4 regions of the Brenneria goodwinii genome follow, and region 2 is predicted to be linked to each of the others. Evidence: predicted binding sites of a transcription regulator. Region 2 holds the regulator's gene; each other region holds the start of a gene.

The links. The regulator CRP, encoded in region 2, controls carbon source genes, mostly activating them, when cyclic AMP is high. The targets are predictions, from matches to a motif close to ATGTGANNNNNNTCACAT.
Region 1: cdd (cytidine deaminase) is a predicted target of CRP. The motif match lies at 3,611-3,628, and genes of this name have one in related genera.
Region 3: ACN28R_RS02675 (NupC/NupG family nucleoside CNT transporter) is a predicted target of CRP. The motif match lies at 3,491-3,508, and genes of this name have one in related genera.
Region 4: ACN28R_RS23450 (iron-containing alcohol dehydrogenase) is a predicted target of CRP. The motif match lies at 4,381-4,398, and genes of this name have one in related genera.

What each region holds. Positions count from the first base shown of each region.
Region 1 is NZ_CP014137.1:1,006,999-1,012,671, forward strand. Features, by position in the region: gene gsiD (glutathione ABC transporter permease GsiD) at 1-591, shown strand, start outside; gene ACN28R_RS04455 (NAD-dependent malic enzyme) at 718-2,415, opposite strand; gene cdd (cytidine deaminase) at 2,610-3,497, opposite strand; gene ACN28R_RS04465 (CidB/LrgB family autolysis modulator) at 3,723-4,418, opposite strand; gene ACN28R_RS04470 (CidA/LrgA family protein) at 4,418-4,828, opposite strand; gene bioA (adenosylmethionine--8-amino-7-oxononanoate transaminase) at 4,947-5,673, opposite strand, start outside.
Region 2 is NZ_CP014137.1:4,771,877-4,777,549, reverse strand. Features, by position in the region: gene ACN28R_RS21195 (OsmC family protein) at 1-315, opposite strand, end outside; gene crp (cAMP-activated global transcriptional regulator CRP) at 635-1,267, shown strand; gene ppiA (peptidylprolyl isomerase A) at 1,474-2,043, opposite strand; gene ACN28R_RS21180 (ABC transporter ATP-binding protein) at 2,267-3,043, opposite strand; gene ACN28R_RS21175 (ABC transporter ATP-binding protein) at 3,104-3,991, opposite strand; gene ACN28R_RS21170 (ABC transporter permease) at 3,963-4,769, opposite strand; gene ACN28R_RS21165 (ABC transporter permease) at 4,865-5,673, opposite strand, start outside.
Region 3 is NZ_CP014137.1:585,923-591,595, forward strand. Features, by position in the region: gene ACN28R_RS02660 (2-hydroxyacid dehydrogenase) at 1-39, shown strand, start outside; gene ACN28R_RS02665 (MFS transporter) at 223-1,539, shown strand; gene ACN28R_RS02670 (heme-degrading domain-containing protein) at 1,661-2,170, shown strand; gene ACN28R_RS02675 (NupC/NupG family nucleoside CNT transporter) at 2,229-3,419, opposite strand; gene ACN28R_RS02680 (D-serine ammonia-lyase) at 3,786-5,114, shown strand; gene galR (HTH-type transcriptional regulator GalR) at 5,222-5,673, opposite strand, start outside.
Region 4 is NZ_CP014137.1:5,290,810-5,296,482, forward strand. Features, by position in the region: gene ACN28R_RS23435 (MFS transporter) at 1-1,058, opposite strand, end outside; gene ACN28R_RS23440 (phosphoglycerate dehydrogenase) at 1,171-2,121, opposite strand; gene ACN28R_RS23445 (dihydrodipicolinate synthase family protein) at 2,184-3,068, opposite strand; gene ACN28R_RS23450 (iron-containing alcohol dehydrogenase) at 3,105-4,241, opposite strand; gene dtnK (D-threonate kinase) at 4,457-5,673, shown strand, end outside.

The DNA of each region.
Region 1 (5,673 bases), 1.6 Mb from region 2:
GGCATCCTCTCCGTGTCAATCGGCATGTTGATCGGCACGGCGCTTGGCCTGTTGGCCGGATATTATGAAGGATGGTGGGATCGGGTGATTATGCGCATCTGCGATGTGTTATTCGCGTTTCCCGGCATTCTGCTGGCGATTGCCGTGGTGGCGATCATGGGCAGCGGCATGGCGAATGTGATTGTCGCGGTGGCTATTTTCAGCGTTCCCGCGTTTGCCCGTCTGGTGAGGGGGAATACGCTGGTATTGAAGCAGCAGACCTATATTGAGTCGGCCCGCAGTATCGGCGCCTCCGACTGGACGATTATCTGCCGGCATATTCTCCCCGGGACCGTGTCCTCTATCGTGGTCTACTTCTCCATGCGTATCGGCATGTCGATCATCACGGCGGCCAGTCTCTCGTTTCTGGGACTCGGCGCGCAGCCGCCGACGCCGGAGTGGGGCGCAATGCTCAATGAGGCCCGTTCCGACATGGTGATTGCGCCGCACGTGGCGATCTTCCCCAGCCTGGCCATTTTCCTGACGGTGCTGGCGTTCAATCTGCTGGGGGATGGGTTGCGCGATGCGCTGGATCCGAAGCTGAAAGGCTAGCCGGTTGAGCAAACGATGCGAATAAAAAGCGAGGTTGATGATAAGGCGTTAACCGATAAACCATAAAGCCATTTTGTCAGCGGTTTGAAGCGCGGCCTGAGCCGCGCTATTCTGTGGAGAGAAAAATCAGAACGAGGTGCGTTTGTAGCTACGGTACTGCGGTTGCCAGAAGTTGTGCTCGATGGCTTTTGCCAGCGCATCGGCGGAGGTCACCATGGCTACCCCCTGTAACTGGGCCGCTTTACCGACTTCCAGCGCGATGCGTTTCGATACGTTCTGGATATCCTCGATATCCGGTAGTAACGCGCCTTCGCCATCGTTCGCCAGCGGCGAGCAATCTGCCAGTGAGCGGCTGGCCGCCATCAGCATACCGTCGGTAATGCGGGTTGCGCCCGATGCCAGCACGCCGAGACCGATGCCCGGGAAGATAAAGGAGTTATTGCACTGGGCAATGGGGTAAACCTTATCCTGATAGTTAACCGGCGCGAACGGACTACCGGTGGCGACGAGCGCGGCGCCGTCCGTCCAGCGGATGATGTCTTCCGGGCGGGCTTCCACGCGAGACGTCGGGTTAGACAGCGGCATGACGATAGGACGCGCGCAGTGCTTGTGCATCTCACGGATGATCTCTTCCGTAAACAGACCCGGCTGGCCGGAAACGCCGATCATGATGGTTGGTTTGGCGTTGCTGACCACTTCCAGCAGCGAGATCGCGTCGCTGGTGACGTCCCAGTGAGCCAGTTGCTCGCTTTTCTGCACCAGCTTGCTTTGGAAGTCGAGCAGGTTCGGCAGCTTATCGGTCAACAGACCGAAACGGTCAACCATAAATACGCGGGCGCGGGCTTCGTCTTCACTCAGACCTTCCGATTTCATCTGCGCGACGATTTGTTCCGCGATACCGCATCCGGCAGAGCCGGCGCCGAGGAAGACCACGGTCTGGTCGCGTAGCTGGCTGCCGGCAGCGCGGCTGGCGGCAATCAGGCTGCCCAGCGTGACGGCGGCGGTTCCCTGAATATCGTCGTTAAAGCTACAGATCTCGTTACGGTAGCGGTTCAGCAACGGGGTGGCGTTTTTCTGGGCGAAATCTTCAAACTGCAACAGCACATTCGGCCAGCGGCGTTTCACCGCCTGAATGAATTCATCCACAAATTCATAATATTCGTCATCGGTGATGCGCGGATGACGCCAGCCCATATACAGCGGATCGTTCAGGCGTTGCGGGTTGTTGGTGCCGACATCCAGCACGACGGGCAGCGTATAGGCCGGGCTGATGCCTCCGCAGGCGGTATATAGCGACAGTTTGCCAATGGGAATACCCATACCGCCGATGCCCTGATCGCCCAGGCCCAGAATACGTTCGCCGTCGGTGACCACGATGACTTTGACGTTCTGTTTGGTGGCATTCTGCAGCATATCGTCGATATTGGCGCGGTTGGGGTAAGCGATAAACAGGCCGCGAGCCCGGCGGTAAATATCGGAGAAATGCTCACAGGCTTCGCCCACGGTCGGCGTGTAGATGATGGGCATTAATTCGCTGAGGTGTTCGTCCAGCAACCGGTAGAAAAGCGTTTCGTTGGTGTCTTGTATATTGCGCACATAGACGTGCTTTTCGATATCGTTTTTGAATTCCTGACATTGACGCCAGGCGCGTTCCGCCTGTTCTTCAATTGTTTCGACCGCTTCCGGCAATAAACCATGAAGATTAAAGTTGGCGCGTTCTTCTTCTGTAAATGCGCTGCCTTTATTCAGTAGGGGAAATTCAAGAAGTATTGGACCAGCATAAGGGATGTAGAGGGGACGCTTGCTTTCATATTCTAATTCCATGACTTTTTTACTCTTTTGGTGACGGAAACGAATTTAGGTGATAATGCGAAATTATTGCAGTCCCGATCTTAAATTACCCGTAAGATATGTACAGATAATGTTAATTAAAATAGTTACATATGACTTGCATCAAAAAATATAAAAAGCTGTAACGATTCAACAGCTTTTAATTAACGTCTTTCTTAATGCGATTATTAATCGACGAAATGTAATGTGACATTTTTACAGCCTAGCTCAGTTAATATGGCTTTGGACATCGTCCATTGGCTTATAACGGCGTTACGGCGTTCGACAACGGCAGCGCGGCGTATTTCCGTGTGTTTTGCGCCAGCCAGATTCATCAGATTAAGCGCGGCCTGCAACGGGGGAAGGCTGGGATTGAATGCCGCATTTTCGGCGTAACGACCGCTATAGATAGCGCCGTCGGCCGTTTCCAATGCGACGCCGCTTATGGCCTGACTGTATGGCGCGTGGCTGCGGTTGGCGGCATCCAATGCGGCAAGGGTTAAAGGGTCATTATCCGGCAGCGTATAGGCGTGGTTGATTTCATCCATTAGCAGCGAGCTGACGTTCAGATCGACCGGGCCAAACGAGTCAGGAAGATAATGGCTGAGCAGCGTAGGTTGACGCCCCGGTAATTGAATACGCAAAGAAGACGCGGCGTTCAGTTCATTCATAAACTGCCGGCAGTGGCCGCAAGGCGTGTAGTTCACCGTTATCGAACGCAGCCCCCGCTCATTGCGCAGCCAGGCGTGGGTGATGGCGCTTTGTTCGGCATGTACCGTCTGTTGCAATTGCATCCCGCTGAATTCCATATTGGCGCCGAAATAAAAATTGCCGCTCACCCCCTGAACTACCGCGCCCACGTGGAAATGAGAAATGGGCGTCAGCGCGCAGGCGGCTGCCAGCGGTAACAGCGCAAAAGCCAGCTCATTGCTATCTAACCGGGCGGCATCGCTCAACATTTTCACCTCGCCGGCGGTCAGCATGGCGGTAAAATCCTGCCCGTCCAGAATGGGTTTAAGGGCGGATTGCAAACGGGTCGGCAACTGTTGAAAGGCGTCATTGAATCGTAGATGCATGGCGGTTTATCTCCTTGAACCAATACAGGGCACCATAATAGGAAGGCGATAGCGAATAATATAGTGATGTATATCTCGTTATTTATGAAATGATTGAAACAAATATTATCGATATGAGGTTTAGATCACATATTAGCGGAAGGTTACCGCGATTGGCGCGGGATGACGGAACGGTCTTCAAGGTTAAAGGGCCAAGCCCCTTAACCCATGTGGAAAGCCGGACGGTTATTTAAAAAACGCCAGCAGGATAGGAAAAATGAAGGGGGCGAGCAGCGAGGTAATAATCCCGCAGATGACCAGCGCCAGTGAGCTGAATGCCCCTTCCTGAAAATCGACCTCGGCGCAGCGTGCGGTGCCCAAGGCGTGTGAGGCGGTACCCATCGACAGACCGCGCGCCGCTTTGGTTTTAATGCCGACGCGATCGAACAGGCTATGGCCGGTTACGGCGCCCACGATACCCACGAAAATCACACAGACCGCGCTGATGGCGGGAATGCCGCCGATCGAACTGGCTACCGCCATGGCGATCGGCGTCGTCACGGATTTCGGCAGCACGGAGGCGGCGATTTCCGTCGATGCGCCCAGCCATAGGGCGACCAGCGTCCCGGAGATGATGGCGGCGACGCTGCCGATAAAGCAGACGCTGATGATGGATTTCCAGCGCGCCCGAATCTGGTGAAGCTGCTCATACAGCGGGAAGGCCAGGGCGACGACGGCGGGTTGGAGCAGATTGTTGAGCACTTCGCTGCCCTTAAAGTAGTGCTCATAAGGAATATGCAATAGCAGCAGCAAAGGGATGATAATGGCCATCGAAACCAGTAACGGGTTCAGCAACGATATTTTTGTCCACGCCGCCAGCTTACGGGCGGCAAAAAAGACCAACAGCGTCAGTGGCAATGACCACCATATGTAGGCGAGCATTATTCTTTATCCTTGGGTAATAACTCTTTTTCGCCAGCGATAGCATGTTCTTTCTGCATAAGCTGCGTACTGAAACCGACGACGATCATTGCAAAGAAGGTGCTGACCAGACAGGAGATGACAATCGGGCCGAACTGTTGGCTGAGCAGATCGTAATAGTTCATGACGCCCACTCCGATCGGCACGAACAGCATCGCCATATGGCGAATAAACATATGGCAGCCGGGCCTGACCCAGTCTGACGGCAGGATCTGTGAAGCGAGAAGCGCGAATAAAACCAGCATGCCAATGATGCTGCCGGGAATAACAATCGGGAGTAGCGCGGATATCGCATTGCCTGCCAATAGGCAGAGATAAATCAACGCGAAGGCACGTAAATACTGCCAGCAAAGAGTGATCGCATTACGCATGGGAAAGTCCTGATTAACTGATGGGATAATCATAACGCTAATATAATTAGTGTGCCACCGATCACAACTTCTCCGTCTCCATTAATGGGATCGCCGCATTAATCAGGGGATATTTTGTTCATTGGTTAAATAGATCTCGCTCGGATACCGCCTCGGCGATTGCATCGGTAAGCCGGCGCAACTGCTCCGGTTGAATAATAAACGGCGGCATAAGATAAATGAGTTTACCGAATGGACGGATCCATACGCCGCGCTCAACGAAAAAGTGTTGTAGCCGCGCCATATTAACCGGGCGGCGTGTTTCCACTACGCCAATTGCGCCCAGCACGCGCACATCCGCCACCGCGGGGGCATCGGATAAGGGCGTCAGCGCCTGGCGCAACTGTTGCTCGATAGCCGTGACCTGCTGCGGCCAGCGGTTCTCCGCCAGCAGCGCCAGGCTGGCGTTGGCCGCCGCACAGGCCAGCGGATTGCCCATAAAGGTCGGGCCATGCATAAAGCAGCCCGCCGCGCCGTTACTGATGGTCTCCGCCACCTGCCGGGTGGCGAGCGTGGCGGAGAGCGTCAGGTAGCCGCCGGTCAGCGCTTTCCCCAGGCACATAATATCCGGCGCGATCCCCGCATGTTCACAGGCGAACAGCTTGCCGGTCCGGCCAAATCCGGTGGCGATCTCATCGGCGATCAGCAGAAGGTTGTATTGGTCGCAGAGTTCCCGTACCTGTTGCAGGTAACGCGGATGATAAAAGCGCATGCCGCCCGCGCCTTGTACGATAGGCTCCAGCACGATCGCCGCCACCTGCTGCGCGTGTTCGGCCAACTGAGCGCGCAGCGGGGCGATATCCTCT
Region 2 (5,673 bases):
GACCGCACGCTCTACGGCTTTATCAGTCAACCCTTTGCCCGTTACGATAAAATGCAGGTTGATATGGGTAAACAGACGAGGCGACTCCGTTCTCCGCTCCGACGTCAGCTTAACCTCACAGTCGGCAACGTCATTACGCCCTTTCTGCAGTATGGATACCACATCGATCGCGCTGCATCCGCCAACCGACATCAAAACCATTTCCATCGGACTGGGGGATTTATCCCCTGAATTTCCATCCATTAAAACCTGATGTCCTGAAGCTGATTCGCAAAGGAATGTTAAGCCTTCAACCCACTTCACTCGAGCCTGCATGCTGCCTCCGCTAAAAAATTTTTGAATATTTATATCGTTACTGTACAAAATTATCTTATAACCAGAGCTTTATCATGCTGAAATGAGACAATACAAGACACGTCCCTCAAGGTGTGTTAAAAACAAGAACAGAATCTGCCTTATTCTGGACAAACTCAGATGCCGGGGAGATGATGACGTCGCCAGATAAAGGTTTTCAGTATATTCCCTGACGTCGTTCTGCCTACACTGAATTTGAACTTTTAACAGTAAATACGCCGTACAGGGAACTCTGAGCCCTGTGATTTGCGCAGTGACTGACAACAGAGGATGATATCGAATGGTTCTCGGCAAACCGCAAACAGACCCGACTCTCGAATGGTTCCTTTCTCATTGCCACATCCACAAGTATCCATCGAAGAGTACGCTTATTCACCAAGGTGAAAAAGCAGAAACGCTTTACTACATCGTGAAAGGCTCTGTCGCAGTGCTGATCAAAGATGAAGAAGGCAAGGAAATGATTCTCTCTTATCTGAATCAAGGGGATTTTATCGGCGAACTCGGCTTGTTTGAGGAAGGTCAGGAACGCAGCGCCTGGGTTCGGGCGAAAACGGCTTGTGAAGTTGCTGAAATTTCTTATAAAAAATTCAGACAACTGATCCAGGTGAACCCTGATATTCTGATGCGCCTGTCTGCTCAGATGGCCAGCAGACTGCAGGTAACGTCAGAGAAAGTCGGTAATCTGGCTTTCCTTGATGTCACGGGGCGTATCGCTCAGACATTGCTAAACCTGGCGAAACAACCAGATGCCATGACCCACCCTGACGGCATGCAAATAAAAATCACACGTCAGGAAATTGGCCAAATTGTTGGCTGTTCACGTGAAACCGTGGGGCGGATACTTAAAATGTTAGAAGATCAGAACCTGATTTCCGCACATGGTAAAACAATAGTCGTCTACGGTACCCGTTAAACCGGCGTATTAGCATGACCCTACAACAAAAAAGCGTGAGACTTATCTCACGCTTTTTTTTATCCGATATATTTGTCGGCAATAATATAATGGTTTAAAAACGGATAATTAATAAAACAAATAACGCATTGCCATTAGCCTGAGCGAATTCTTCGAACCCGCTCAGATTTATTGGCTGGAAATAAACCACCGCCCGAAAATACGCCTCAGGGCAGGACTTTCGCTGACTGGATCACGATCGGTTTGGTTGGCACATTCTGATAAGGGCCGACGTTTTCAGTCTGAACCTGGGCGATTTTGTCCGCCACTTCCATCCCTTTGACCACTTTACCAAACACCGCGTAGCCAAAATCGCGCTGACCATGATCGAGAAACGCATTGTCGGCGACGTTAATGAAAAACTGGCTGGTCGCGCTGTCTTTTTCCGCCGTACGCGCCATCGAAATGGTGCCGCGCAGATTGCGCAACCCGTTATCCGCCTCGTTGGCGATCGCCGGGTTAGTCGCTTTCTGTTTCATATCAGCGGTAAAACCGCCGCCCTGGATCATAAAGCCGGGGATCACTCGATGAAACGTCGTCCCGTTATAAAAACCGTTATTAACGTACTCGACAAAATTCCTCACCGATACCGGCGCTTTTTGATTATCTAATGCCAGTTCAATGTTTCCTGCCGACGTCGTCAGCAAAACATGCGTTACGCCGTTGGCGGCGAACGCCGGAGAAAAAGCCGTAAGTGAAATAAAGGCCGCCGCAGCAACCAGAGTACGTTTGAGCATGAGAATTCCTTTTTGAAGAAACCGCTTACAGAAAGCGTAGTGATTGTAAATATCCACACTCCTTAACGCTACCCATTTACCTTTTTTTACGTACAGATTACTTATTTTAACCAATTGTTAAATGCAAGCCAGGTTCTTACCTTATCTTATGATGCGAAAAGGACTGACGTTACAGCCAGTCCTCTTCGTTTTGTCGCCGATTTACGCACGAAACGTTATCACGTTATCCCATGCGTTCCGAGCGCACCGCCAGATCGCGGCTATACTGGCGGCTGGCATCCACCAACATGGCAGTATAGGCATTCTTCGGCGTATCGCGGGTTAAATCACTGATATCCAGCGTTTCCAATATCCGGCCATACTGCATCACCGCCACTTTATGACACAGATGAGAAATCACGCCCAGATCGTGGGTTACCAGCAGATAGGTTAATTTCTCCTGCTGCTGCAGCTCAACCAACAGATTGAGGATTTCCGCCTGCACCGAGACATCCAGCGCCGAAGTCGGCTCATCCAGCAGCAGCACCCGCGGCTCCAGAATCAATGCGCGGGCAATGGCAACACGCTGGCGCTGCCCTCCGGACAACTGATGGGGATAGCGGCGGCGGAACGATGCCCCTAACCCCACTTTCTCCAGCAACGCGTCAATACGGTCATCCCGATGGGTGAAACGGTGAATCAGTAACGGCTCTTCAAGGATGGTTTCCACCGTATGACGCGGGTGCAGCGAACCGTAGGGATCCTGAAAGACCATTTGCACCCGGCGGCAACGAGCTTGATCGATGCGGTGCGCCAGTTGCTGCCCATCAATCAGCAAGCTGCCCTGCCAGTGATTAAATAACCCGGCCAGACATTTCAGTACGGTGGTCTTCCCGGAGCCGGACTCCCCAACCAGACCGAAAATCTCGCCATCGCCGACGGTAAGATTAACGTCATACAGCACCTGATTCTGCGCACTTCCCTGCCCAAAAGACAGATTAAGGTCATTCACTTCAATCATGGGCCTGCTCAAGTTCGAGGGCTGGCTCAGATGAATGGTTTCGGTCGCCATAAAAACTCCTTACTCGTTAATCCAGGCAGGATCGCGGTTCATTACCGGCAGGCGCGGACGCGGATGGTCGATATCCGGCAATGAATTCAGTAACCCGCGGGTATAGGGATGCTGCGCGTTATCAAGATCGGCCGCGGCAATCGACTCCACCACCCGACCGGCATACATCACCAGTACCCGATCGCAGAAACTGCGCACCAGATTGATGTCATGGCTGATAAAAATCAGCCCAAGACCGCGTTCTCCAACCAGATCGTCAAGCATCGCCAGCACCTGCAAACGCACGGAAACGTCCAGCGCGGAGGTCGGTTCATCGGCAATCACCACTTCAGGTTCGGTAATCAACATCATGGCGATCATAATGCGCTGCCCCTGCCCGCCCGAAATTTCATGCGGATACAGTCCGTACACGCGTTGCGGCTGGCGAATGCGCACCACATCCAGCATTGCCATCACTTTTTCTTTGGCGTCGTTGCGTGAAACCTTGTGATGCGCGAGATAGGCCTCGGCAATTTGGTCGCCGACGCACACCACCGGATTCAATGAATATTTGGGATCCTGCATAATCATGGAAATCCGCTTGCCGCGAATCTGGCGCATCCGCGCTTCATCCGCGTTAAGCAGGTCGGTATCGCCAAAGCGCAGCCGATCGGCGGTAATCCGCGCACTGCGCGGGTGCAACCGCAACAAGGCGCGCCCAACGGTGGATTTGCCGGAGCCGGATTCGCCGACGATCGCCAGCTTTTCACACCCCAGCGAAAAGGAAACGCCGCGTACGGCATCGGTCACCACGCCGCCGTTGACGAAACTTACCCGCAGATTTTCAACATCCAGCAGGTTGCCCGCCGCCGAAGCGCGAGGGGACATGTTATTCAGTTCTGGGATCGAGGATGTCACGTAGGCCGTCTCCAAGAAAATTGAACGCCAGGCTGTTTATCAGAATCGCCAGCCCCGGAATAGTCACTAACCACCAGCACTCCATCATGTAGCGGCGACCAGCGGAGATCATGGTGCCCCACTCAGGATCGGGCGGCTGCGCGCCCAGTCCCAGGAAGCCCAGCCCCGCGGCGGTCAGAATGATGCCCGCCATATTCATGGTGATACGGATGATCACCGACGGCAGGCACAGCGGGACGATATGATGCAGCAGGATACGGATAGAGGAAGCGCCCTGTAATTTCACCGCGGAGACAAAATCCGCATGGCGCAGCGACAGCGTTTCCGCCCGCGCCAGACGGGCGACGGGCGGCCAGGCAGTCAAGGTAATGGCAATCACCACGTGCTCCAGCCCCGGCCCCAGCGCGGCGACGAAAGCCAACGCCAGCACCAGACTGGGGAAAGAGATGAAGATATCGGTAATCCGCATCAGCACCGTATCAACGATGCCGCCGTAATAACCGGCGACAACGCCTAATAACAGGCCGATAGGCCCGACGGTGACCGACACCAGCGCCACGATATACAACGTGATGCGGGAGCCATAAACCAGACGGCTGAAAACATCCCGCCCGAACTCATCGGTGCCGAACCAATGCGCCGCGCCCGGCGCCTGTAGCGCGTTGGACAGATCCTGCGCCAGCGGATCGTGGGTCGCTATCCACGGCGCAAATAGCGCCACCAGCATCAACATCAGCACGATGGCGCTGCCGATGGCGGTCAGCGGATTGCGCATCATCAGCGATAAAAATCCCAATATGCGTAAGCAGCGTAACTTCAGGCGGCCGTCACGCTTTTCCGGTAGCGCACTGAGTACCGGTCCAGAGGAAATACTCATGCGTTGGTCCTCGGGTCAAAGATTTGATACAGCATGTCCGCCAGCAGATTAAGGGTGACGAAAATCAGCCCCACCAGCAAGACACAGCCCATAACCGCATTCATATCGCCCAGCAGCAGGCTGCCGGTAAGATAGGAGCCGAACCCCGGCCAGGAAAATACGGTTTCGATCAACACCGCCCCTTCCAGCAGGGAGCCATAAGCCAGCGCGACAACCGTCAGCAACTGCACCAGGATGTTACGAAACGCGTGCGCCCACACCACACGGAATTCCGTCAGTCCTTTTACCCGGGCGGTGATGATGTATTCCTGCGAGAGTTGCGCCAGCATGAAGCTGCGCGTCATACGGCTGATATAAGCCAAAGAATGGAAACCAAGAATGGTGGCGGGCAGCAGCAGGTGATTGAGCGCGCTGCGGAATACCTCCCAATTGCCCTCCAGCATGGCGTCAAGCAACAGCAACCCGGTACGGTTTTCCACCAGCCCGTCATAGGCCATGTCCACCCGTCCGGCGCCCCCCACCCAGTTAAGCCAGGCGTAGAAAACCAGCAGCCCCATCATCCCCACCCAGAATATCGGCGTGGAATAGCCGGCCAGACTGATGAAACGGACAATATAATCCGCGACTTTTCCCCGTCTTGCCGCCGCCAGCACGCCCAGCGGCACGCCTAGGCCGGCGCCGACGATAATCGCCATCGTGGCGAGTTCTATGGTGGCGGGAAAGACACGGATAATGTCGTCGACTACCGGACGACCGGTCAGCAAAGCATTGCCCAGATCGCCGTGTAACAGTGAATTAAAATAGA
Region 3 (5,673 bases), 1.2 Mb from region 2:
CATTTCAAAGGCGAGAAAGAACCAACAGCAATTAAATAATGATATTCAATACATTTAAAAATAGAGAAAACCAACATCTCTGCCATTTGCAAGATGAAGGGGCTATCTGATTTTAGCAAGTGAATACCGCTATTGTTTTTAATTAATTCAGCACGCGGAAACTCTTCTGTTTATTTATTAACAGGGGCAGGTTCTCTCTTATTCTGAAAAGGCGTAATAAGTATGGACAATAAGATCCCTCATGCTCGTTGGTTGCGTGTCATTGTTCCTATCATGATCGCATGTATTATTTCTTTTATGGATCGCGTAAATATCAGTTTTGCGCTGCCGGGAGGAATGGAAACCGATTTAGACATGGGCAGCCAGATGGCAGGATTGGCCGGAGGTATTTTCTTTATCGGCTATTTGTTCCTGCAAATTCCGGGCGGCCGAATGGCGGTACACGGCAGCGGCAGAAAATTTATTGCCTGTTCTCTGCTGGCCTGGGCCGTTATCTCCATATTGACCGGTTTTGTGACCAACCACTATCAACTGCTGGCGCTGCGTTTTTTGCTCGGGGTGTCTGAAGGGGGCATGTTGCCCGTGGTTTTGACCATGGTCAGCAACTGGTTTCCTGAAAAAGAGATCGGCCGGGCCAATGCTTTTGTGATGATGTTCGCCCCACTGGGCGGGATGTTCACCGCGCCGTTGTCCGGTTTTATCATTAATATGCTTGACTGGCGTTGGCTGTTTATTCTGGAAGGCGTGCTCTCGGCTATTATCATGGTGCTGTGGTGGTTTGTTATCAGCGATCGCCCGGAAGAGGCCAAATGGCTGTCTGCGAAAGAACGCGATTATCTGGTGACGGAACTGACCCGTGAACGCGAAGCGCGTATGAACATCGCGCCGGTGACCAATGCGCCGTTAAAAGAAGTCTTTCTGAATAACGGGTTGGTGAAGCTGATTATCCTGAACTTCTTTTATCAGACCGGGGACTACGGCTATACGCTCTGGCTGCCCACCATTTTGAAGAACCTGACCGGCGGTAGTATGGCTTCCGTCGGGATCCTGGCCATCCTGCCGTTCGTTGCAACCATCCTGGGAATCTACACCATTTCCGTGCTGGTGGATAAGACCGGTAAACGCCGTCTATTCATTATGCTGTCGCTATTCTGTTTCGCCGCCGGGTTGATTTGTTCGGTCATCTTCAGAAACCATCCGGTCGCCTCCTATATTTCGCTGGTGGTATGCGGTTTCTTCCTGAAAGCGGCCACCGGACCTTTCTGGTCGATTCCCGGATGTATCGCGGTTCCGGAAGTCGCCGGCGGCGCGCGCGGGGTGATTAACGGATTGGGGAATCTCGGCGGCTTCTGCGGACCTTATCTGGTGGGCGTGGTGCTCTACTTCTTCGGGCAGGCGACGGCGGTTTGCGTACTGTCTGTCTCCCTGGTTATTGCCGGACTCATCACCTGCATGTTGCCGAAACACTGTGATATGGCCGTTGGCGGTCAGGGGAAAAAACGCGGGGTAAAGCCGCTCGGCAGCGTTGAGCGTACCTAACGGGATCCGGCCGCGGCGTAGGACGACTCGCCGCCACGGCCGGGCGGTATGAAAAATCGCCGCTGCGGCGGCCCGAAGGGTAACGGACAGAACGCCCGTCATGATAAATAAGGGGGAGGTTATGAATGTGCAGCAACAATTCGAATTATGTCAGCAACAGCAAAAACTGATTGTTTTACCAGCCTTTAATCGAGAACTGGCCTGGTCATTGGGCGAGGCGATTAAAAATCAGGCGCAGCGCCAGTCTTTGTCATTGGCGATCGATATCACCGTGAATCATCAAACCTGGTTCAGCTATGCCATGCCGGGCTCGACGGCGGAAAACGTTGATTGGCTGCGCCGCAAACGTAACGTGGTCGACCTGCTGGAAATGAGCTCATATGCCGCCAATCTGATGTTACAGACTCGCCAGACAACATTGTCGGCGCGTTATGGCGTGAATGAGCGCGACTATGCCGCCTTCGGCGGCGGTTTTCCGTTACACGTCAAAAATGGCGGGATCATCGGCAGCGTGGCGGTTTCCGGCGCTCCCCACCGGGATGACCACGATTTTCTGGTTGGCGTGCTGGCTCGTTTTGCCGGTCTGGATCCGCAAACCGTTCAGTCGCTGCTATCGTCCGGCGTCGTTTGAGACGCCCGGTTACTTGCCCCATCCCTGGGGCTTGTCTTGTGTACGGGCATGAGGAGAGTTACAGCACCAGTCCGGCGATAGAAGCGGAAAGGATGCTCACCAGCGTTGAGCCGTATACCAGTTTCAGGCCAAAGCGGGAAACCACGTTGCCCTGATGTTCGTTCAACCCTTTGATTGCGCCGGCAATGATGCCGATAGATGAGAAGTTGGCAAAAGAAACCAGGAATACGGACAGGATGCCAACGCTGCGGGGGGAGAGCTCACCGGCGACTTTTTGCAGTTCCAGCATGGCCACGAATTCGTTGGAAACCAGTTTGGTCGCCATGATGCTGCCAACCTGCAAGGCTTCATTGGCGGGGATGCCCATAACCCAGGCAAACGGATAGAACACATAGCCCAGAATGTCCTGGAAGCTGACGCCGAAAATAGCGCTACAGATCGCGTTGATGGCGGCAATCAGCGCGATGAAGCCAATCAGCATGGCGGCAACGATCACCGCGACTTTAAAGCCCGCCAGAATATATTCGCCCAGCATTTCGAAAAAACTCTGGTTTTCATGAATATTGCCCAGTTGCAATTCAGGCTCGCCGTCAACTCTGTATGGGTTGATGAGCGACAGCACAATAAAGGTGCTGAACATATTCAGTATCAAGGCGGCGACGACAAACTTGGAATCCAGCATCGACATGTAGGCGCCGACGATCGACATGGAAACTGTCGACATCGCCGTTGCCGCCATGGTGTACATGCGTTTTTCAGACATCTTGCCCAGAATATCCTTATAGGCGATAAAGTTTTCAGACTGTCCGAGGATCAATGAACTGACGGCGTTAAATGATTCCAGTTTACCCATACCGTTAATTTTGGAAAGGATGGTGCCAATCAAACGGATGATAATCGGTAATACCTTGATGTATTGCAGGATCCCGATCAGGGCGGAAATAAAGACGATGGGGCAGAGGACTTTGAAGAAGAACGAGATCAGGTTTTTATCACTGTTGACCATATCGCCAAAGACAAAATCGGTTCCCTGACCGGCAAAACCAAGTAATTTATCAAACAGAGCGGCAAAGCCTTTTACCACCCCTAATCCGATATCCGAGTATAGGAAAAAATAGGCAAGGAGAATTTCAACAACCAGCAACTGGATGATGAACCGGATACGGATGCTTTTACGGTCGCGGCAAATGAGTAACGCCAAAACAGCAACAACAACCAATGCTAATGCAAATTGTGCAATATGTGACAGGGACATGTTTGCTCCAAAATATGAGGCCGGCCAGGTTTTCCAGGTCATTCTATGTAACGGGTGCACTAAAAATGAGATGAAGAACACAAAAGCGCGATTATATCTTGGATTATTGTGCAAACTAAATGCCGCGTCTTGTTATCGCTACATTTTTATTCATTCATTATTTTGATACCTGCGAATAATGGCGAGATTTCCATCAATACGCACATAAAATAGCAGTCGGGCTTGATAATGAGGGGCGACGCGTCATAACCGAGAGTTATGGATTATTGACGTGGCGCAGTCATTGCAAGCATAGATGCGCGGCGCCGTCCGTTTTCGCGCCGCTTGCCGGCCTACATTGTGAGATTAAAGAGAAAAGCGATGACTAAGACCGAAATTGAAAAACTTGTCAGGCAGTATCCTTTGGTTCAGCGCCTCATCGATCTGGACGACGTCACCTGGTTTAATCCCAATGTCGCCTCGCTGGAACAAGGGCTGCCCTATGTCGGACTTACGGCAGAGGATGTCGATGATGCGCAGGCCAGGCTGCAACGCTTTGCGCCTTATCTGTGTCTGGCTTTCCCGGAAACCGCCGCCGCGCGGGGCATTATTGAATCTGACGTGGTGGCTATTCCTGCGATGCAGCAAGCGATGGAGCAACGCTATCGGCAACCGATTCCCGGTCAGATGTGGTTAAAAAAAGATAGCCATCTGCCGATTTCCGGTTCCATCAAGGCGCGCGGCGGCATCTATGAGGTGCTGGCCCACGCAGAGAAGCTGGCGCTGGAGGCCGGTATGCTCAGCCTGGATGATGATTACCGGATTCTCTATTCCGATCGTTTCCGCCGGTTTTTCAGTCAATACCGTATCGCCGTGGGGTCAACCGGCAATCTGGGCATGTCGATTGGCATCATGAGCGCCAAGCTGGGGTTCAGCGTCAGCGTACATATGTCTGCCGATGCGCGCGCCTGGAAAAAGCAAAAGCTGCGTGATAACGGAGTGAATGTGGTGGAGTACGCTGAGGATTATGGCGTGGCGGTGGCGCAGGGGCGTAAAGAGGCGGAGTCGGATCCTCGCTGCTTTTTTATTGATGATGAGAATTCGCGTACGCTGTTTCTGGGTTACGCCGTGGCCGGCAACCGTTTACGTCGGCAGTTCGAACAGCTTGATAAACCGGTAGATAAACAGCATCCCCTGTTTGTCTATCTGCCTTGCGGCGTGGGGGGCGGGCCCGGCGGAGTGGCGTTTGGTCTGAAGCTGGCGTTTGGCGACCATGTTCACTGTATTTTTGCCGAGCCAACGCATTCGCCCTGTATGTTGCTGGGCGTTCATACCGGGCTGCATGATGAGATTGCGGTGCAGGATCTTGGCATCGATAATCTGACGGCTGCCGATGGTCTGGCGGTGGGGCGGGCATCCGGTTTCGTCGGCAGAGCGATGGAACGGCTGCTGGACGGCTTTTATACCCTGAGCGACCGGGAGATGTATGACTTGCTCGGGTTGCTCAATCATAGCGAAGACATTCAACTGGAACCCTCCGCTCTGGCGGGGATGGCGGGGCCGTTGCGGGTATGCGCCGGCGCAGAATATCTGCGCCTTAGGGGAATCGATAGCCAAGCCCTGCAACAGGCGACGCATCTGGTTTGGGCGACCGGCGGCGGGATGGTGCCCGCGGACGAGATGGCGAAATATTTGGCGATGGCAACGTGATAATCAGCGCGTTAGATTTCGATAAATTGATGAGATATCCGCTCTTTCCTGCCGATAGTGAATGATCGGCGTAATAGAAACGAGTGTAACCGATTTCACTAAAGGCATCATTTCCTGTCGCGCGGCGGGCTGACGGAGTGACGGCGAACCAGCGTCGGACAGAACATGTTGGTCGTTTCTTTCAGCGGTTTTCCCTGATGCAGGGCGATAGCCAGTTCAGCCGCCTGCGTCGCCATCGCGGCAATGGGATAATGCACCGTGGTCAGCCGGGGGCGAAGGTAACGGGCGATCAGCACATCGTCAAATCCCACGATGGACATATCCTGAGGGACGTTGATGCTGTTATCGCTCAGCACGGACAGCGCTCCCGCCGCCATGGAATCGTTGTAACACACCACCGCCGTCATGTTACCGCCATGGCTCAGCAATTCGGTCATGGCTGATTCGCCTCCCACCTCATCGGGGGCGGCGCGGGCGATCAGCCGCTCATCTACCTTCAGGTTGTGTTCGTTCAGCGCATCGATATAACCCTGTAAACGATCGAATGAGTCGGAAATCT
Region 4 (5,673 bases), 520 kb from region 2:
GCCCATACTTGCGATGCCGCAACCGTTGTGCCGCATTTCGCCACGCATAATAAAATAACCGTCACGACGACAGAGTCGGTAAATGGCGCAAAACCAATACACAAAGCCATTAATAACCCAATGGTCAAAAACAGTTTACGGGCCGCCGTTAACGAGAGCAGCTTTTTATGAACGACGCGATCGGAAGCCCAGCCGGCAATAACTTCAATAATCATTCCAGATAACAGAGGTAGAGCCGCGATAATCCCCATTTGAATAAAATCCATCCCTTTTTCCTGCACCAGATAGGTAGGCAGCCAGGTGATGAAAAAATAGGAAGTATAGTTAATGGTGAAAAAGCCCAGGCACATAGCCCAAATATTTCGGTAACGCAGCAACTGATACCATTTCATTGGCAGTTTTTCGCCGGCGCTATGGCGCTGCACCTGACCGCTGCGTATATATTCCACTTCCTCTTTACTTATTTTCTTATGATCTTCCGGGTTTTCTGCGTAGATAAAATACCAGGCAATAACCCAAATCAACCCGATACCCCCAATGAGCAGGAAGGTAATGCGCCAGTCGAAAACATAAATCATCCATACAATAAGCGGCATGGCTACCGCGCCGCCGAATTTTGACGCGCTGTCAAACAGGCCGGATACCGTTGCGCGTTCACGATCGGGAAACCATTTTGCCGCGATACCGGCGTTGCTGGGATAGGCCGCTGCTTCGCCAACGCCCAGCGCGATACGTAAAGCCAATAATGATTTAAAGCCGGTGGCCAGCCCCATCGCCGATGTTGCGATGGACCACCATGCGACGGCCAGTCCCAACCCCTTTTTTTGCCCGAAGCGGTCGGCAAACCAACCGGCGGGAATTTGTAACAGCGAATACGACCAGAAAAATGCAGCCATGATCAGACCCATCATTTCCGGCGTGAGTGTTAACTCACTGATGAGATGGGGAGCGGCAGCGGATAATACCGTTCTATCAATATAGTTGATGGCAATGGCTAACCACATTAATGCGGCGATCCACCAGCGTATTGATGTCTTTTTTGGGGTAAGATTATTCATGATGTTTATTTTCCTGTCTGTTGTATTATCTATCAGACAATGTAGGGTGTTTTATACTGAGCTATTTCTCACGTTATCTATTCCGCTAGTCACTCAATATGTGCAGGTGAATTTATAAATCATTCATGATATTTAGGGGCCTTTGATGATGAATGACGTGGTTAATGATCTGCTCAACGCAATGTATGCCGATGGCATTGATTGCCCCGTCGGTATAACCCGCAATATGTGAGGTGGGAATAAAGTTATCCAGGCTGAATAAAGGATGATCTTTAACCGGCTCCTCTTCAAAAACATCCGCCGCCGCGCCAGATATTTTTTGGCTGCTCAACGAATGATAAAGCGCCTGTTCGTCAACGACGCCCCCGCGGGATACGTTGATTAAATAAGCATTTTTTTTCATTTTGCCAATACGGTCCGCATCAAAAAGATGATGGGTTTCTACCGTTAACGGGGTATGCAGCGTAATAAAATCACTCTGTCGGGTTAATTCATCCAGGCTGACGAATTCAATATTATGTTTTTCGGCAAAATCGCTATCCGGATAAAAGTCATAGGCCAGCACTCGCATATTAAATCCCTGCGCGCGTAGCGCTACCTGCTTGCCGATATTACCCAGACCGACGATCCCTAATGTTTTACCATAAGCATCCGTGGCGAATATTCGCGGCCATTGGCCTGCGCGGGTTTGTTTTTCTGCCTGGGATATTTTTCTGGCGCAGTTTAATAACAGTGAAAATGCGAAATCCGCAACTGCATGTTTATTGGCATTCGGTACGTTAGTGACAAAAATATTCCTTTTCTTTGTCGCAATAAGATCAATGTTATCCACGCCAACGCCGTGCTTGCAGACGATTTTAAGATGAGGCGCATGCGCCAGTAAGGCCTCATTGACTTCGGTGAACGCGACAATCATGGCGACGGCGTCCTGCAGGTGGGGAATCAGCGCGTTTAACGGCGCATCCGCGGGCAATGCCACGAGGTCAAGCCCCTGTTTTTCAAGATCGGCAATAGGCTGCCGATCGTATTTTGCGAAAGAAGGTGAGGTTGAAATAACTTTCATTGCTATGTACCTATCTGGTGTTGACATAAGCGGTACAGCGCTTGACCGTACCGCCGATGAACTTAGCTAACGAAATGGGAAACGATCTTTTTGATGTTGTCTTCATCCTGTGCGGAGAACTGGATGGGGTAACGGCTGACGCCGACATCCTCGCCCATCAGCACCAGCGCTTTTTTCACCGCCGCCGGGGAGAACGCCACGGCATACAGCGTCTTACGCAGTTCGCTTACCTGTTCCTGCGCCTGACGCGAACCTTCAATATCGCCGGCGTGGAAGCGATGCCAGATCTGGCTAACGGCCTCGGGGGCGACGTTGGCCAGCCCGGAAATGCAGGCCGAGCAGCCGTCGACGAATCCCTGATGGATGAGCGAGTCCGGCCCGTTCAGTACGTCGAAGCCCTGTACCCCTTTCACCGCCTGCAAGTAGGCGCTCAGGCTTTCATAACTGCCCGCGCTGTCTTTAATACCGATAATGTTGGGATGATCCGCCAGGATACGGACGGTTTCCGGCGCCAGCGTGTTGCCGGTGCGCGCGGGGATGTTGTAGAGAAAGACCGGCACGGTCAGGGCATCCGCCACCGCGCGATAGTGGGCGATAAGCTCTTCTTGTTTCAGCGGCACAAAATAGGGGGTGATAACCGAAACCGCATCCACGCCCAACGCCGCGATGCGTTTACCCAGCTTGATGGTTTCACGGGTTGAGATTTCGCCAATGTGGCCGACAACCGGCACGTTGCCTGCGGCCTCGTCCACGCAGGTTTCGGTAACCGCCACTTTTTCGTCGGTATGCAAAACGAAAAATTCACCGTTGGTGCCGTTGCAGAAGATCCCATTGCCATATTTCATCTGACGTTGCACCTGATGGCGCAAAGCCGATGGATTGAATTCACCCTGATTGTCGAAAGGCGTGACAATCGCCGTTAGTACACCTGCAATCTTTTTACTCATCATTTTTCCTCATTGATTCGTCATCAAAAATGAAAACTAAAACAGCGTCAGATAGATCTCGCGCACGTCATCGGCACTCACCTGTGCCGGCACGTTTTTCATTAAACGCTGAACCTGTAGTGCGGCGTCGACCAGATAGGGCAGGTGGGCCTTTTCCACCCCGAGCTGTTGCAACGTATCCGGCAGATTGAGCCGCTTCACCAGGTCGGTGAAGTACGTCACCAGCGCCTGAGCCTTATGCGCTGAACTGAGCGTTAGGTCTGCTTCCGGCAGCAGGTCGTAGGCTTGAGCAAATTTCTCCTGTGCGGCGTTCTGTACAAAACGCATACAGGGCGCGAGCAGAATGGCGTTCGCCACACCATGGGGAATGTGGTATTTGCCGCCCAGCGGGTAGGACATGGCGTGAACCAGGTGGGTGCCGGAGTGGGCAATCGCCGCGCCGCCGTAGTAAGACGCCCACAGCATATTCAGCTTCGCTTCCAGGTTGTCTGGTTCGCGAACGGAAGTCTCAATATTGGCAAACAGCTTCTTCAGGCCAATCAACGCGTAGTTATCGCTGACCGGGTTGGCGATGGTGGCGGTGAAGCACTCGATCAGATGGCATAACGCGTCGATACCGGTTGAGGCCGCAATATGCGGCGGCATGCTGGTGGTTAATTCCGGCGCCAGCGCGACGTAATCCGGCAGCATGACGGGACTAATAATGCCGACTTTGGTTTCCTTTTCCGGAATCGCCAGAATGGCGTTAGGCGTGGCTTCCGAGCCGGTGCCCGCGGTGGTTGGAATTAACAGCGACAGCGTGCGTCGCGTGGGTTTTTCGCCGGCCAACAGCGTATCGAGCGTGACGGTATCATCACCCGCGCACAGCACCGACAGGAGTTTGGCCACATCCAGTACGCTGCCGCCGCCGACGCCGATGACCAGATCGGTGCGCGTTTGTGTGAGCTGAGCCAATATTCCCGCCACGTCATGTTGACTGGGCTCGGCGGGAACGTTATCCACCAGCAATACCTGCGGAATCGTCTGCTTCACTTGTTCGATCAGCGCCTGAACATCGGGCAGGCCGACGATATTTCCGTCAGTGACAAACAGGGCGTGCTGTTTTCCCGCCATGAGATGGCGAATATCTTGGAGTGCCCGATAGCCGCTGATGATAGTGCTATTGATGTTCATGCTATCCCCTTGTCTTTCCGTCAGAATCACGGCCCGATATGTTGTGATTTTTATCAATCAATAAGATCGTATTCACTCAATAAAAACCATCAAATGCCGCATTGTAGGGATAATTTATAGGTTAAATTCCTTTTAAATAATTTGAGATTGCTCACATATAATCAATTATGATTTAATATAATCATTATCAGCGAATTGATAACCGGGGATGGGGTATGCCGAAAGAGCAGCAGTCAGCGATTCAGGTCTTGGTGGTCGCGGATGATTTTACGGGAGCAAATGATGCCGGCGTCGGCCTGTCTCTGAATGGCGCTCTGGTCAGCGTGATATTTGATGTCGGCAAACTGTCTGCGGGCCTGCCGGGAAACGCGGTCGTTATCAATACCGATAGTCGAGCGGTTAGCGCTGAGATTGCCGCGCAGCGAACCGCCGGGGCGATTGAAGCATGGCGTGCCGCCGGAGGAAAAGGCTGGGTGTTCAAAAAGATAGACTCTACGTTACGGGGGAACTTAGGGGCTGAAACGGCCGCGGCTTTATTCGCCGCGCAGAGTCCGATGGCTTTGATCGCGCCGGCGGCGCCGGCGTTGGGGCGCATCACCCGCGGCGGGCAGGTTTGGGTAAACGGACGTCTGCTTACCGAGACGGAATTCGCCAGCGATCCCAAAACGCCTGTGCTTTCCGCCGCGGTGAGCGCCCGTCTGGCCGAGCAAACCGGGCTTCCTGTCGCGGAGGTCTCCTTAGCCGATGTGCGTCAAGCGGGTTTGGCCGGTTATCTGCAGAAGCTGTCCGACCAAGGGATCCGCCTGGTGGTTCTGGATGCTGAGCACCAGCGTGACCTGGAGAAAATCATGCATGCTGCCAGCAATTTACCCTTCTCCCCTCTGCTGGTGGGATCGGCAGGACTGAGTGACGCGCTGGCAAAACAAACCGGCACTCAGCAGCCTGTGGTTAAACCGCTGCTGGCGGTGATCGGAACAATGAGCGATATCGCTCAAAAACAGATTGAATTTGTTAATCAACGAAAAAACGTATCGATTATTAATATTAATATCAATGAGTTATTCACCGTTGATGCGCCGGACGCCACGGAACGATGGCGCCATGACGCGTTGACGGCATTGGATAGCGGGCATCACTGCATTATTCGCACCTGTTGCCGCGACAGTCAGCGGTTTGACATCGTCCGGCTATGTCAACGGCATCAACTGAACCGGCAGCAGTTGGGCGAAACCATCAGTCATTTTCTGGGGGAGTTGAGCCGAAGCATTGTGCTGAACAGCGACAGGATTAACCGGCGCCTGCTGGGCGGGCTGTATTTATCCGGCGGCGACATTGCGATTGCCGTGGCGACCGCACTGGGCGCCAGCGGTTTTCAGATTAAGGGGCAAATTGCATCGTGCGTGCCTTGGGGGCGGTTGCTGGACAGTTCGCT